DNA from 4 places in the Paenibacillus sp. sgz302164 genome. Region 1 is predicted to be linked to each of the others. Evidence: riboswitches for the same ligand, from Rfam matches in the RefSeq annotation. Region 1 holds a riboswitch; each other region holds the start of a gene.
What was found. Region 1 has a riboswitch for cyclic di-GMP ahead of AC0LWT_RS27060 (YjfB family protein). Riboswitches for the same ligand answer to the same signal wherever they lie in the genome.

Region 1 (3,903 bases):
GAAATCGGCCTGACAGGCACTGTCGAGCAGGCCGTGCTTCGCTATGCCCGCCTGGCGCAGTCGGCTGGGCTGCAGGGCGTCGTTGCGTCACCGCTTGAAGTGACGCAAATCAAAGCGGCGTGCGGTGACGCATTCGTCACCGTAACGCCGGGCATTCGCCCTGCGGGCGCCGATATCGGCGACCAGACGCGCGTCATGACGCCGGCTGAGGCGTTCGCGCAGGGCACCGATTTTGTCGTGATCGGCCGCCCGATTACGGCGGCGGCCGATCCCAGAGCGGCGATGGAGTCGATCATCGCCTCCGTCGCGCTTTGACGGGCCTGCCCCTACATTCGAAAGGAACGGTGTGAGAGAACATGAGTCAGCTTGAAACGATAGCGAAGCGAGTTGCTTCCTCATTATTGGAGATAGGAGCGGTAACGCTTCGCCCGCAGCAGCCTTTTACGTGGACATCGGGCCTCAAGTCGCCGATTTATTGCGATAACCGGCTGACCATGTCTCATCCGGCTATACGCGAGCTGATTGCAGACAGTTTTGTGCTGCTGATCAAGGAAAAGTTTCCGCAAGCCGAAGTGGTCGCCGGCACGGCGACTGCCGGCATTCCTCACGCGGCATGGGTCGCACAGAAGCTGGGCCTGCCCATGATATACGTCCGTGACAAAGCCAAAGGCCACGGCAAGGAGAACCTGATCGAGGGGACTGTTAAGCCCGGTCAGCAAGTCATCGTGATCGAAGACCTGATCTCAACCGGCGGAAGCTCGCTGAAAGCGGCTTTGGCCGTTAACGATGCGGGGGCGAAAGCATTGGGCGTTCTCGCGATCTTTTCCTATCAATTGGATAAGGCGGCGGACGCTTTCCGGGAAGCCGGAATGCCGCTTCATACGCTTTCCAATTATACGAAGCTGCTTGAAGTAGCTTTGGAGCAAGGAGCAATCAAAGAAGAAGACATGGAACTCCTCCGCTCCTGGCGGGCAAATCCGGCTCAATTCGGACTGTAATCTTGCGCAGAAATTGACGATTTAGGATAAATGGCCTATACTGAAGGGGCGCAAAGTTCTGCCTGACATCTGCGAAACGGCAAACGGCGCGAAAGCGTCTGACGCAAAGCTACAGGGGCTAATCGGCTTGCAGCCGTACGCCAGCCAGCTACCGAACGGTGAGAGGAGGAAGATTATGAGCGTAAATGCCCCGCTATCCGCGGTCGGAAGCGGCAATGCTTTGCAGCAAGCAGTCGGACTGCAGCTGCTGAAAAAAATCAATGATACGCAAACGGCGCAAGCAAGCGTGATGCTGGAAGATTTCGCGAAATCCCAGCAGCAAGTTGCGGCGGCCGCCGCTTCAGTCACCCCCCACTTGGGGCGCAGCATCGACATTCGTGTATAATTGCACAAAGCCGGGAAGCTCTACCTTTTCGAAAAGGAGAGCTTCTTTTTTTGTGGCTTGGCGCGCACCGGATTAATACTTGCTCGTTAAGGCCTAATTGGTCTGGCAACGTAGAATGAGCCTCGCATTTACGAGTTTGTCGCGCAATATTCTTGCAAAAACCCCCATGACGTCGTGGACATCACCCCACAGAATGAAAATAATTCAGGTCTATTGTGTCTATTTTCGTATAAAGTGGAGCATTTTGCGCTTTGACGAGCTTGCCGTGGTAAATTCCTGCAGAACGCGGAGCATTTTGCGCATTGACGATCTTGTCGTGGTATTATCCTGTAGAAAGTAGTGCTTTTAGCACTTTGACGAGCTTGCCGCGAAAAATTCCTGCAAAAGTGCAGTTTTTTTCGTATTAACGAGCTTGCCGTGGTAAATTCCTGCAAAAGTACAGTTTTTTTCGCCCATATACGGGGTTAGCGCCAGTTTGGTCGGAAATTCCTGCACAATCGCAGGCTTTTCCTCCAAACGAGCCGTATCCATCGAAAAAGCCTGTACTTTTGCAGGTTTTGCTGGAGCTATGCCTCTTTTCAAACGGCTGGGCCGTTCTAATTGGGTGGGGATAGAGTGCCTTCCCGCAGTTAAAGCCGACAATGTACATCTTACCAACAAGCGAGGGCGGGCGGGGGATGCGATTACGATGCGGCTCCAGTCAGGCGAAGCCGTTTCTCAACGCCCGCAAATCTCAGGCGCGCGTTGTGTCGCCAACGCATGTCGACGCTCAAAAAAGCATAAAGAAAAAAGAAACTTATGGCAACCTGGTTGTTGATAAGTTTCTTTTTTTGGGGTATGATGCGAGTATTGAAATGATAACAATTCTCAACTCGGGCGGAGAACTCGGGAAGCGTCCTTACAGGCTGTTTGTGCCGGCCCGAGCGATGACGCGGATCGATCGCACTGCGTGCGGTGTTGCACGGCATGACGCCGGTCGACCACGGCCACACTGCTACAGCCTGTAGCGGAAAAGGCTGGTGGTGGTCGGCCGCCGTCGAGCGTTTCGGCAGCAGCTACAGCCCGCAGAGGAATAGGCTGCTGGTGGCCGGCAGCCGTTGAGCGTTTCGGAGGCAGCTACAGCCAGCAGCGGAAAAGGCTGCTGGAGGTCGGCCGCCGTCGAGCGTTTCAGCGGCGGAGCTTAGGCTGGTTGAGGCGCCGACAACATGTCGATGAAAGCTTGCAGCGCTTGGGACATCCATTTTTTGGGGTGGATGAGCAGTTGCAGGTCCACGCTTAAATTCGGATGAGCGATCGGGATGACGGCAAGCTGCTTGCGTGCCAGTTCGGATTCCACGGCGATCCGGGGCAGCAGGGCGATGCCTAGCCCGTTCATGGCGCACTGCTTGATCGCTTCCAGGTTGCCCAGCTCAAATCCGATGCGAAAAGGGATGCTCTGGTCTTTCAGCAGCTTTTCGAACAAGTTGCGGTATATGCAGCTTTCTTCCGTGACGATAAATTCGTTATGCCCAAGATCGGCCAGCGAAACCTGCTTCGCCAGCGCCAGCGGGTGGCCGGGAGGGGCGACCAGCACGAGCGGTTCTTCCCGAACTTTGATGCAGCGAAGCTGGGTGTCGGCGGGATATTGGTCGAGGATGAGCCCGACATCGTAATCGCCCTCTTTTACTTTCGCAATCAGCGACGTTTCATCGTCCGGCAAAAGTTGGATGCTTAAACCGGGGAATTGCTGTTTGAATTTGTGCAAATAAGGCGGCAAATAATAGGCGGCCAAGGAATCGATCGTGCCGATCGTCAGCGCGCCGTTAACTTGCCTGGCAATCATTTCCTTAGACTGGTCGTAGAGATCGAGCATTTGCACGGCGAGCTTCAGCAAGCTTTCACCCGGAGGCGTAAGCCTAAGCTGCCGTCCGTATCTTTCAAAAAGCGGCACTCCGTAATCCCGCTCCAGCTTTTGAATCTGCATCGTCACGCTGGATTGCGCGTAGCCGAGTTCTTCGGCTGCCCGGGTGAAGCTTTTTTTCCTTGCCACTTCGCGGAACGTCCGAAAATAAGTTAAGTCCATGCCGGCCACCTCGCATTATCAATATTTTTGATGAGCATTATCATTTATTATAGCTAACAGTGATGAACGGTTCCATGCTAAAGTGAAGTAACAATAAATTTAACTATTCGGAGGTTATTCGCCATGTTGACTGAACGAGAGCTTCAAGGCATATATGTACCTGTTGTTACGCCTTTTGACGAGGAGCGGGAGGTGGATGTGGCTTCCTTTTACAATTTGGTATACCAGTTGTTCGAGGATGACATCGACGGATTGATCGTTAACGGAACGACGGGAGAGTCGCCGGGGATATCGGAGGAAGAGCTCGCACTCCTGTTTGCTGCGGCGCAAACCGCACGGCAAGCATCGGGTACGAACGCGCCGCTTGTCGTCGGGACAGGCACCAACGATACGGCTTCGACCGTGAAAAAGACGGAAAAAGCCGGACAACTGGGCGCAGACGCGGCCCTTGTCGTTGT
Region 2 (3,903 bases), on a different contig from region 1:
TTTATTTTCAATTCGCGGTTGGGAATGTAGCGCCGGATAAGCGCAACGTTCTGAGTGCTCGTTTCAACAAAGCCTTGATGCGCTCCTTTCAGGGACGCCTCAAGCTGCGGATCTGCAATCGCCCGCTGCGGCCAGCCCTGCGTATCGAGAGAATACGACTCCGCCCGTCCGTCGACAAAAAGTATGCTGCGGCCATGCAGAACTGCGACCTCGATTTGCGCCCACGCCTGCAGCGTAATAACCTGACCGATTGTCAAAATAAAATCGCCGTCCGCATCGTCGCTCCCATCCTCGAATTGAAGCGGGCGGAGCACGTTGTTGTTGATCGAGTTTTTATCCACGAGCCCGCTCAAATAAACAAGCGCGGCTTGCTCTCCCGTGCGCTTGATTGTAAATTGCCGTACGATCAGATCGGGAGTTTGCGTAAACAGGTTATGTAAATCGGCGATATTTTGCGATAGGGACGTACCGATGGAGTCGTTATTTTGCTGACGATTGGACCTCTGCGGGGCTGAATGATACTTTCTCCTGCCGAACAAGTTCGAAAAGCGCATCGCTCATCACCTCATTTTTGATGTCTGCTTCTGCTGTTCCATTGAACGATGGTATCAATTATAACCTTGCGAATTGTCCCTAATCTTATGCATAGCTTGCGCAAATAGATTGACACTAACTTGCTGCGACGAATCGCCAGCGCCGTGTTTGAATAAAAAAAGCCCGCGGTTATTGATGCACCGCAGACCGGATATCCATGACTTTTTTCAATTTGATGTCTTGTTTTTGTACGAAGTAGGCCTCGACCTGATTTTTCAAAATAAAGGCCCGCAGCGCATTCGTTTTATTTTCCGGAATTTCAACGTATCGGACTCCGTAATAAAAAAAGCCTGCACCCAAAGCCTCTCTTCGGACGATTTCGGTTACGCAAGATATGGAAAAACCGAGCAGAAGTTCGATTTCGAGCTGCGCGTTATTTTCCAGACTCATATTTTTATCCGCGTTCATATTGTTTTCAATCACAAATCCTACGCCGCTCAAGCTGATATTTTTGACGCTAAGGCTGATCGGATGCTCGAAACTTTGCTTGTTTCTCTTATTCTTGTCATGCAAACTGTGCAGCAAACCGCCCTGAACGACATCGATTCGCGGGTGCTCCCTCTTCTCCGTAAACTTCTTCCGGTTATCGGGCGGATTAATCACGATGATCGAACCCTCGTCTTTGGCCACGACCGACGTCTCAAAAACGAATAGCCCCGATTTGGAATAAACCGTAATCTTGACCTTGTCCCCAAGTCGGAAAACATCATATTGAGGTAGCTCGATTTCAATAATGTCGCCAAGCACGTACGTTACTATTCCCGTCGCTACAAAATCGCTTTTATCCAGCACCGCTTTGCTGTCAATCAAAATTTCCGCGTCGTTGCCTTCCTTGCTTCCGTAGATTTTGACCAAATCCATCTTTCTCTCCCTATCCGACAGCTTCATGGCATATCCTCCTGTTCTCTACAAACAGATTAGGCTATAAATAAAAAAATAGACTGTCCCTTCCTGTCGGGGCAACCTATTTACCTAAATCAAACAAGCTTGATTTCCGGTAACCAGGCTGTCATGGTTCTTGTAGAACTTTAGACCCTCGGCTTTGCGTCCTTGTCTTTCGGCAAGTTTGCCCTTATCAAATCTGATCTCGTTATGTATGCGATTATACCTATCAGTAGGTTAAAAGACCTAAAATTTTAATTCTAGTATACCTAGTTTAGCCGTCGGATTCAACCGTTTTCGCAGGCAGCTTGATTTCAGAGCGGCGAGTCCCTACAATGAAACTCATATATCCACAAATTTTCAACTTATCCACACACTTGTCCACAGAATGTTAACAACGAATGCTTGTTCGACTTCTATTCACATGTGGATAACATTTTTTAAGCGAGGTGTCCCCTGTGGATGAACATATATATTGGATGCGGGAAGCGATCCATGAAGCTTTGAAAGCCGAAACGATCCGTGAAGTTCCAATCGGCGCTATTGTCGTGCGTGACGGTGAAATTATAGGCCGCGGCTACAACCTGCGCGAAACGTCCCTGGATCCGACCGCTCATGCCGAGATGATCGCGATCCGCCAGGCCAGCGAGCATTTGCAGGCGTGGCGTCTGCTGGACTGCAAGCTCTACGTCACGCTGGAGCCGTGTCCGATGTGCGCGGGAGCCATCGTTCAATCGCGCATTCCGCAAGTGATCTATGGTACCGCAGATCCCAAAGCAGGGTGCGCCGGCACGCTGATGAACCTGCTGCAGGAAGAACGTTTCAATCACCGCGTCGACGTAATCAGCGGCGTGCTGCAGGAAGAATGCGCAGCGCTGCTGACCCAGTTCTTCCGCAAGCTTCGGAACAAGGTTTAGAAGTCTGTTCGATCCGAACCTAGATTCCTAGACCGGCAAGCTGGCAAGGCAAGAGCACGGTTGCATGACGAAAAACTCCGTGTTAAAATAGTCTTTGCTATGCGCCCGTAGCTCAGCAGGATAGAGCGACAGTTTCCTAAACTGTGCGTCGCGGGTTCGAATCCCGCCGTGGCGCGTATAACCCTGCTTTAATCGGGTAGAATCAAACGCAATTTATGCGAACTTCTTACGGTAATAAACGTAGGAAGTTTTTTTATTTATGGACTTATGAGCTGGCTTATTTCGAAGCACAGGTTAACAACGCGCTGGCGCGCATACTCCTCAGTCAGAAAACAGCCACCTTCATACGGCAAAAGCCGCGATTAGTGCATGCAGTTCCGTTGGCGCAGACTGAATGCGGACATACGTTTTCAAATCGATCGGAATCTCAAAGCCGCCTGAGGACGTACGCACGTATGTCCCATCTTCGCGCAACTTTACGCGTGATATCGTAACGATTTCGTCTTCCGGTTCGAGAATCAACGCTACATTCTCTATTAGTAGATACGCATTCCAATCAAAAACTAACATTTCATTAGCAACGTCATCCCGATGTTTCATTCGTACCGTTATCTTGCGAATAGCCATCACCTCCTTTCCGGTCAGGACGCTCGCGTGTAAACTGAGGTTCCGTATGTGAAATGAAATTTATAATATCATTTTGAGTTATTATCTTAAATTGATATTAACCCAATTTGTTAATAACGTCAAGCGTTGTTATTGTGGTAGAATGGAAATTAATAGGAGCGTGGTTTTCGTTGATTCGTTTTAAGCTTTCGGAGATGTTAGATAAACGTGGGATGACCATGTACCAAATAAGCAAACAGACTGGCATTCGACCGAATACTTTGAGCCAGTGGGTTAACAATGAAAAATTACGTGAGGAAGACAAACACGTTAAAGCAGTTAGTGTTGAGGTTCTTAATCTATTATGTAAAACATTAGACTGCACTCCTGCTGAGCTGTTCGAGTACATAGCAGACAACGATCAAAAGACCAAGAAACCATAATAGGGGCAGTGGTAGCCGTTTACGTGCAGACTGAATCGGAATAATCCAATGCGCCTCTGACTTGCAACCCCCTTTACATGCGTTATCGCATATGATATAATGAAACCGTTAGGAGGTGATGTAAATGCTTACCCTTCTGACGGCGATAATCCAGCTATTGGTTGCTCTCGTCAATCTCTACATAGTGCTGGAAAATCACCGAAAAGAAAAAGACTCCAAGCGTCGGAAGCGCTCGAAGTCTCGTAAGTAAATCACCGGAGAGGTTTAAAACCTCTCCCCCTAACAATCATTATACGCGAAAGGAGCCGTGTACTCAATGGCTTACGTCACTTTCGTAATTTCAATTATCACGCTCGCTATATCGCTATATACGTTAATAATCGTACGGAAACAGAGGTAACCGTCATGAACCCCCTTGATCATATTATGGGTGTCCAGGAGGCCGCGGAAATATGGGGATT
Region 3 (3,903 bases), on a different contig from region 1:
CTTGCAAATCTTCCTTCAGCAGCTTGTAAAACGAAGAACTCTTGTCAAAATTGTTCAAAATCGCATAGCCTCTGAACGTATCGGAATCCACATTCAACGCCCCGCCGGAAGTATCGATCGTATCCGCAGTCACGGACTGGTTCAAACTCCAGTTTTCCAAGGCGTAGGTCCATTTTATCCCGGTCACTGCGCCATCCTTATTGGGAGCCGGAATATTGAGCTCAGCCTGCACCTTGCGGATCTGCTTGTTCCGATCGACGTAATAATCGGCTTTGAACGTCAATTTATCGCTGAGAATCGCCGACACTTCCTCGTTGGCCGGTGAATCGGAAGCAGCAGTGTCTTTCATCGTTTTATCAAATTCGTCTACAGCTTTTTTCAAGTACTCATGAATCGTTGTATAAGCGAATTCGACCGCCAGGTTTTTATTGTTAAGATAGGCCATCATCAAATCCGACGTAGTCGATTGTTCCTCCAAATCGGGGTACTCTTCCTTCAATTGTTCCTGAGAAATTCTCATTTGCTCCTTCACAATCGGTACGACCGCATCGTACAGTTGGCCAAGCAGCTCTTTCAAGCCTTGCTCATCGGCGAGGACGTTCGTCAGGAACAGTTTCAAAAGACCGGCGAGCTCGCTGCCTTTTAACTCCACATGCACTTTTTGCATGTTTAGCGTCTCATTGTTCACTTGCTCCGTAGCGTCGGTTACGGAGATTGTATTCGGGTTCGGCGCATTGTTGAAGAAAAACTTATAAAGGGCAGGCCGCAGCTGCTCTGCGCTATTCGTCAGCTTTTGCCTGATTTCTTGAGATAACGGCGCCACCCTTCCGTCAGCCGCCAATGCCGCCTGGTCAAAGACGATAGGCTTCTTGGCGCCGTCAATATGTACGATCATCTTGGTACCGTCGATGACGAGCTGAAAAGGAATCGTCCCTTTGGCGTAATTCCATTCCCCATCGATCGATGCGTGCTGAGCGTCCTGCATTTTAGCGCTGTTGATCGTCAGCTTTGTATGTTTGAACGTTTCAATCAGCGCCTTTTCTTTGGGATCCATCTGATCGCCGCTGCCTGTAATTAGCTCCAGCGCAATTGAACCTTTGGATACCGAGGACTTAACGGTTCCGGTATTTTGCATAGCCTGCCCGAGATCAAGACCCTGCACGGCCTGACAGCCTGTCAAGGCGATCAACAGCACAACAAGCGCGGCGGAAATCCACCATTGCCGATGTTTCTTTTGCATATGAAATCTTCTCCTTTAATTTAATTAGGTATGAGGCAGAATGTCTGATAAATTATACGCGAAAAAACGCCGAAGGACTCGCCGAGGTTAAGGAGATTTTATGAAATTAGTTATGCAAAATATGCATCAAATTAAAATCGACAAAAGATTCCAAAAAAAGAGGAAATATTTAAATCTAGTCGTATATTATGTTGTAACTAGGTATACAGGCATATTTGTTTATAGTATAAAGGTAGGTATGAACAAATCTTTTTACCTATGATAGCATCAAACGAGTTTTGAGTGCCGCACATAAGCGAAGACCAATTGAAATTGAAAAAGGCAAACCTGATCGAAAGACAGGGACGCAAAGCCACGGGCCTAAACCGTTTCAGACCGAAACGGTACGGCAGCCGGGCCGCCTATTGCAATTGGTCTTTTTTGTGTAAATTGAAAGGGAAATGGAGGATACAAATATGAAATTTGGGTTTCAAGCTGTTGTCAGGGGGCTCTGTCTATGCCTGCTGCTGCAGTTGTTCATTCCTTTTGCAGAATCGTCGTATACATATGCCGATACAGGAGCGTGGAATGTAAAGGTTAATTTCCAGCCTGCAACTTCACCTGTACCTGAAGGATTTTTGCCAGACTCGGGAATGCCGTTCAGCACGCAAAATGGATTCAATTATGGGTGGAATAGTTCTCACACGGATTCTACGGTAAGCGGCAGTACTTATCAAACTACTCCGAATGATACCGCAATTCGCGTTCATAAAGGCGGGGTCTGGGAATTCGAAGTAAACAACGGCATCTATGAAGTTAAGGTAAGTGTCGGCGAGTCCGTGTATTCAAGCAACAATACTGTAGTTGTTGAAGGAGTAAGCTTTTTCGATCGTATCCCTCTTGAGGGAGGGCAGCATGTCATTGCAGCAAAATCTGTTGAAGTTGCGGACGGCAGATTAACGGTCAGTTCCGGCGATGCGGAGGAAGCGGAGACGGCTTTACAGTTCATAGAGCTAACCAAAGTTGGCTCTCCCAGCACTTTGCTCGCCCTTTCTGCTGCCAGCACGCCTGTTATAGGGCCGCCGCCCGAACCGAGAAAAGTGCATGGGGACAAAGTACTGCTTTCGGGCAAGATGAATAACGAGCATAATGCTCCATCTTATCTGCAAGTGGATGGTCTGCAGGAGGAAATAGGAAGGTATATGGATGTAGAAGTGCAGCGAGTGAACCAATTGCTGTCTGATTTTGAACAAAAAGCTGTTGCATACGCGAATTGCGATCCGGTCTCACTGCAGCGCGCAATCGACAATAGTACGCAAACCCCTTCATTTATTAAGGTGGGGCACTTGAATCTGAATTCTTCGGTAGTTTTCGGAAGTCCCTCCAAACCGGTTGTAATCATTGCGGATGGAATCAATACGAATACCAAATTAAGCATAGATGTATACGGCCTGTTGATTGTTAAGGGCAGCATGAATGCCAATTCGGAGCTAAACTTGCAAGTGCATTCGTCTTCGAATGCAACGGAGCCTGCCGATGGAAGCCTTTGGGTGAAGGGGAACTGGCATCTTAACAACAATTCCTCGATTAGCGTGGATGGTTTGTTATCAGCTGACAGCCTTACTTTTAACAGCGGACAGTTGAACGTCCGGGCAAAGCGCGTCTTGATCCAAGATCAATTGCATATCAACACGCAAGCGGATATGAACGTAGAGCAAGAGATGATGGTTGGCGGGATCGTTTCCAACAATAGTACTGCCAACATCAAAGTAAATAACAGTGACTTGTTCGTTCGCGACGATGTGCATGTGAACAATCAACTGCATATTCAAACAGGCGGTTTGTTTGCCATCGGCGGCAACATGACGGCCAATCAACGGCCGTTCATCGATACAGGGGTCGGAGGAAACGGATCGACAAGTTTGAAATATGCGCTGCATGGATTAAAGGCGGAGTATTTTAGTGAAGGGAATTTCAAGGGAAATACCGTAACCAGGGTGGATCCGGTTATTGATTTGCAAAATAGTCCTGAGTTCCCTGTTGCAGGATTCAATGATCAGGACATTTCTGTCAGATGGTCCGGACAAATTGAGGCTCCGTTCAGCGAAATGTATCAGTTTGAATTGCAAACGAGCGGACCGATCAAGCTATGGGTAAATAATAATCTTTTAATAAATAAAGAAGATGCAAGTTTCCAGGGCACTGTAACAGGTTCCGTCTATTTGGCAGCGGGCCAGAGAGAGAATATCAAGGTGGAATATTTAAGTGCAAACCGTAATCCCCGGGCGGCATTGTACTGGTCAAGCAATTCCCAACAGAAAGAACGCGTTCCACAGAGTCAACTGTTTCCTTTTGGGATACCGGTTGTATCGCAAATACCAACAGAAACAAGTCATACATTAACCTGGAATCCAATCTCTAATGCCGATGGATATGAAGTGGAAGCGGATGGCGTTATATACCCGATTGGCCCCACTTCGACATTTGTTCATGAAAACCTGGGTCTTGGAACTCTTCATTCCTATAGAGTTAGGGCAACCAGCGGAGACATCACTGGGGAATGGTCTTCTTTAGCCTCCGTGTGGACGCTGCCGGCAATTCCCGAAAATTCGCGGCTAAATTCGACTAGCCATACGTTAAAAGTAGAATGGGATCCGGTTGCAGGGGCAACAGGATACGATATA
Region 4 (3,903 bases), on a different contig from region 1:
TCAAGCCTCGAAAAATTTGCGCCTCAAATATGAAGCCATTTTGGGTGCGGAAGCTTCGGATCAATTGTCCAAAAACCTTGAAGCGACGAGCGAGCAATTGGAAAAGTAAGCATTTCGATTTTTTTAGTGTTTTGGTTGTACAACGAAAAAAGGAGTGACCAGCGAGTGAACCGAAGCGTGGGATCGTCGAAGCTTTATTATGGATGGGTGGTTGTGCTCATCACCTTTGTTACTTTGCTCGTGTCGGCGGGAATCCGCTCCATGCCGAGCATTTTCATGCTTCCGTTCGAAAAAGAGTTCGGCTGGAATCGCGGCAGCATATCCGGAGTCGTATCGATCGGCATATTTTTGTATGGCATCGTAGGCCCTTTTTCGGCGGCTTTGCTGGCAAAGTTCGGCATTCGGAGAATGATGGTAATATCGCTGGCGGTATTGGCCATAAGCCTTTCCATTACGCCGTATATGAAATATTTGTGGCAATTCGAGCTCATTTGGGGATTTGTAGCGGGGCTCGGTACGGGGATGATGGCCAACGTGCTTGGTGTGACGGTCTCCAATCAATGGTTCGCCAAACGGAGAGGGCTTGTCGTCGGAATGCTCACGGCCAGCGCGGCTACAGGCCAACTGCTGTTCCTGCCTTTACTGGCCAAAATAACGGTGGAAGCCGGTTGGAGGTATTCGATTTATACGGCAGTGGCGGTCGTTGTGGCCGTGCTCGTTGTCGTAGCGGTCTGGATGCGGAACCATCCTTACGACGTAGGGGCCGCTGCCTACGGTTCGGAAGAGATCGTCAAACCGGATGCGTTCCAAGGAAGCATTTTTCTTACGCCGCTGCGTACGCTTCGGTCGGCAATGAGCAGCAAAACTTTTTGGCTGCTTGCGGGGACGTTCTTCTTTTGCGGCTTCTCCACAAACGGGCTGATCGGCACGCATCTCATTCCGGCTTGCGGGGATCACGGCATTCCGGAGGTGATGGCCGCAGGGCTGCTGGCTCTGATGGGGCTGTTCGACCTGATCGGCACAACGCTTTCGGGATGGTTGTCGGACCGCTTCGACAGCCGCTGGCTCCTCTTTTGGTATTACGGGCTGCGCGGTCTTTCCCTGCTCTTTTTGCCGTATGCGCTTGATTCAAGTCCGATGTCGCTCTTGATTTTCTCGGTCTTTTACGGGCTTGATTGGATTGCGACGGTCCCTCCGACCGTGAAGTTGGCTTCGAAAGAGTTCGGCAAAGAAAAGGCCGGGATGATTTTTGGCTGGGTAGTCGTCGCTCACCAGTTAGGCGCATCGGCAGCGGCATATGGCGCCGGATTGATGCGGGACTGGATGGGGACTTATACCATTGCCTTCATCGGCGCGGGATTCGTCTGCCTGCTTGCCGCAGTTATGGCCGTGCGGATTTCGAGAGCGGGAAGCGCGGTTCGTCAAGCGATGTGATGGATTTTGCCAGGAGAAAGAGGTATAATGCCCAATAGATATGAAATCGCGCTAAACAAAGGCAGGAAACCCGCATGATAAGAAAAATCGTTTCCCTGGCATGCATCGTCCTCGGCATCATCGTTTTTCTTTACCCGACGGTCAGCGATCGCTATGAGAGCTATCAGCAGCAAAAAATTTTGCGGCAATGGCAGGAAAATTTGCGCCATATCGATGAACCGGCCCCCGAGACGGATGCGGCGGCGGTCAGCGCTCCTTCTTCGGCCGGGACATCCGCAGAGATGCCGCCGGTAATCCCTTTGAGCGCGGAGCCGACAGCGATGCCGGCAGCGATGGAGCTGAAAAATATCGAGGGCGTTTTAATCATCGACAAGATTAATTTGAAGCTGCCGATATTAACGGATGCGACGCCGGGCAATCTGAAGCTGTCCCTTGCGAGCATTGCCCATACAGGCAAAGCGGGCGAAGTGGGGAATTATGCCATTGCCGGCCACAGGAACCTTACTTACGGCAAAAATTTCAATAGGCTGGACGAAGTGGACGTAGGAGATTTGGTCGAAGTGGACACAGGCAGCAAACAGTTCGTGTACAAAGTCGAAAGCAAACAGTACGTTCTCCCGGAGGATGTCTGGGTGTTGAACGGGAACGGCAAAGACAGCGAGATTACGCTGATTACATGCCATCCGATGGAAAACCCGACGCACCGCATCGCAGTCAAAGGAAAATTAATAGAAACTAAGACTAGTTAAACGGACAAGTCTATGATATAATCGCTCTATTAAAAAAATAAGATTTCGGTGCTTTCCACCGATAAAGGCAAATCTAGCGAAAGCTAGAGACGCAAAACTAAAGGGCCTTCCTTAGCAAGCGCTAAGTTGGCAGCCAGTTACCGAAAGGAGAGTTTTTTATGTTCAAAAAAACCTTTGTATCCATGATGGTCGTTGCACTTCTTCTGATCCTTGCACCGAAAGGGACTTACGCAGCTTCCGCTCAAGCGGCAGTAGACAAAAGCCTTCTGAACAAAGGAGTCGTTACAGTCAACTACGCGAATGCGAAAAATACGAAAGCCCTCGTCCGGATTTCCAAAGGGAACGTCAAATTTGATTATAACCTGGCTGAAGGCGCCCAGTATCCTCTGCAATTAGGCAACGGCAGTTACACTGTTCTCGTTGCGGAGTCGACAGGCGGCAACAAATATAAAGTAGTCGCGCAAGAAACGGTCGATTTGAAGATGGACGACGAAAATGCAGTGTTTTTGCAATCCATTCCGCTCATCGATTGGAACAAAGATACCAAAGCGGTTGTGAAGGCCAAGGAACTGACGGCCAAAGCCGAGACGGACAAGGACAAAATTGCCGCTATTTATGCCTATATTACGGCAAATATTACATATGATAACGATAAAGCGCAAACCGTCGAGGGCGGTTACATCCCGAATTTGGATGAAATTTATGACGCATCGAAGGGAATTTGCTATGATTATGCATCTACTTTTGCGGCCATGGCAAGAAGCGTAGGCATTCCGACCCGTCTGGTTATGGGTTATTCGGCTGAAGCGCCGGAAACTTATCATGCATGGAATCAAGTTTTCCTGAAAGATACGGGCGAATGGGTTACGATCGATACGACGTACGACTCGGCTCGGGTACAAGGCGGACAAGACACGCCGATGCTGAAAGATGCTGCAAACTATACGATCACCAAAATGTATTAAAAGCGAAGTTCCGCTCCGAGAGCGGGAAATACAATAGATGAAGGAACTTGCATTCGAACCTGAGTGCGGGTTCTTTTTTTGTTGCGGCTGTTTGTTCAGTTTATGTTCAGTATTAAGTTTTAGAATACAAAATGTGACTTGTTTTTTACAGAGAGAAAAAAGAAAAAAGAAAGAAAAGTTAATCCGACCGGGAGGGAGTGAAGCAGGCGCCGGAGGCAGAAGCGGGAAAAGGCTTCAATTCGGCCGACAAAGCGTGAAGCAAAGCAACGGAGTCAATTTCATACTTCAATTCCCTTGATCGGTTTGGATCATGAAGGTCGGAGAAATTTCGCGATCCGGCTATTTCAGTTGCTGCGGACCGGAATATATAGAGAAATAGAGCGCAGCGATTGAAATTATGAAATTGACTTCAGCGAGGTTGAACCGGGAATGGAGGAATTGAAAGACAATGTTGAAGAAAAAAACAAGTGCTCTGCTGATTGCACTTTTGATTTTTATGCAGAGCATTTCCGGAGCGGGCTTTTTAAATCAAGCGAGCGCTGCGACGATTTCAAGCAATATTATCGATAGCGTGTCGTTAGCCGTATACGACAGCGCCGGTCAAGTGGTGACGGGCAACGTGTACGAGCAAGGTTCCAAAGTACAGTTAGATTACACATGGTCGCTCCCCAATGGTCATGGTTACCACAGCGGGGATACATTTACGTTCACGTTACCGCAAGAGTTTCTGCTTTTCAATAATATCGGTCCTAGTC

Region 2: linked by a shared signal. The riboswitch ahead of AC0LWT_RS36565 (PilZ domain-containing protein) and the one ahead of AC0LWT_RS27060 (YjfB family protein) in region 1 are both predicted to bind cyclic di-GMP.
Region 3: linked by a shared signal. The riboswitch ahead of AC0LWT_RS37155 (fibronectin type III domain-containing protein) and the one ahead of AC0LWT_RS27060 (YjfB family protein) in region 1 are both predicted to bind cyclic di-GMP.
Region 4: linked by a shared signal. The riboswitch ahead of AC0LWT_RS04285 (transglutaminase-like domain-containing protein) and the one ahead of AC0LWT_RS27060 (YjfB family protein) in region 1 are both predicted to bind cyclic di-GMP.

The regions. Positions count from the first base shown of each region.
Region 1 is NZ_JBVYOL010000019.1:6,117-10,019, reverse strand. It holds gene pyrF (orotidine-5'-phosphate decarboxylase) at 1-315, shown strand, start outside; gene pyrE (orotate phosphoribosyltransferase) at 357-998, shown strand; cyclic di-GMP riboswitch class I at 1,067-1,154, shown strand; gene AC0LWT_RS27060 (YjfB family protein) at 1,174-1,383, shown strand; gene AC0LWT_RS27055 (hypothetical protein) at 1,729-2,025, opposite strand; gene AC0LWT_RS27050 (LysR family transcriptional regulator) at 2,564-3,445, opposite strand; gene dapA (4-hydroxy-tetrahydrodipicolinate synthase) at 3,569-3,903, shown strand, end outside.
Region 2 is NZ_JBVYOL010000042.1:13,044-16,946, reverse strand. It holds gene AC0LWT_RS36570 (spore germination protein) at 1-554, opposite strand, end outside; gene AC0LWT_RS36565 (PilZ domain-containing protein) at 724-1,482, opposite strand; cyclic di-GMP riboswitch class I at 1,588-1,675, opposite strand; gene tadA (tRNA adenosine(34) deaminase TadA) at 1,935-2,393, shown strand; tRNA gene AC0LWT_RS36555 (tRNA-Arg) at 2,495-2,569, shown strand; gene AC0LWT_RS36550 (hypothetical protein) at 2,736-3,020, opposite strand; gene AC0LWT_RS36545 (helix-turn-helix domain-containing protein) at 3,191-3,442, shown strand; gene AC0LWT_RS36540 (helix-turn-helix domain-containing protein) at 3,848-3,903, shown strand, end outside.
Region 3 is NZ_JBVYOL010000045.1:32,984-36,886, forward strand. It holds gene AC0LWT_RS37150 (copper amine oxidase N-terminal domain-containing protein) at 1-1,240, opposite strand, end outside; cyclic di-GMP riboswitch class I at 1,551-1,645, shown strand; gene AC0LWT_RS37155 (fibronectin type III domain-containing protein) at 1,696-3,903, shown strand, end outside.
Region 4 is NZ_JBVYOL010000002.1:179,718-183,620, forward strand. It holds gene AC0LWT_RS04270 (MarR family winged helix-turn-helix transcriptional regulator) at 1-109, shown strand, start outside; gene AC0LWT_RS04275 (MFS transporter) at 166-1,434, shown strand; gene AC0LWT_RS04280 (class D sortase) at 1,509-2,183, shown strand; cyclic di-GMP riboswitch class I at 2,240-2,328, shown strand; gene AC0LWT_RS04285 (transglutaminase-like domain-containing protein) at 2,342-3,148, shown strand; gene AC0LWT_RS04290 (collagen binding domain-containing protein) at 3,597-3,903, shown strand, end outside.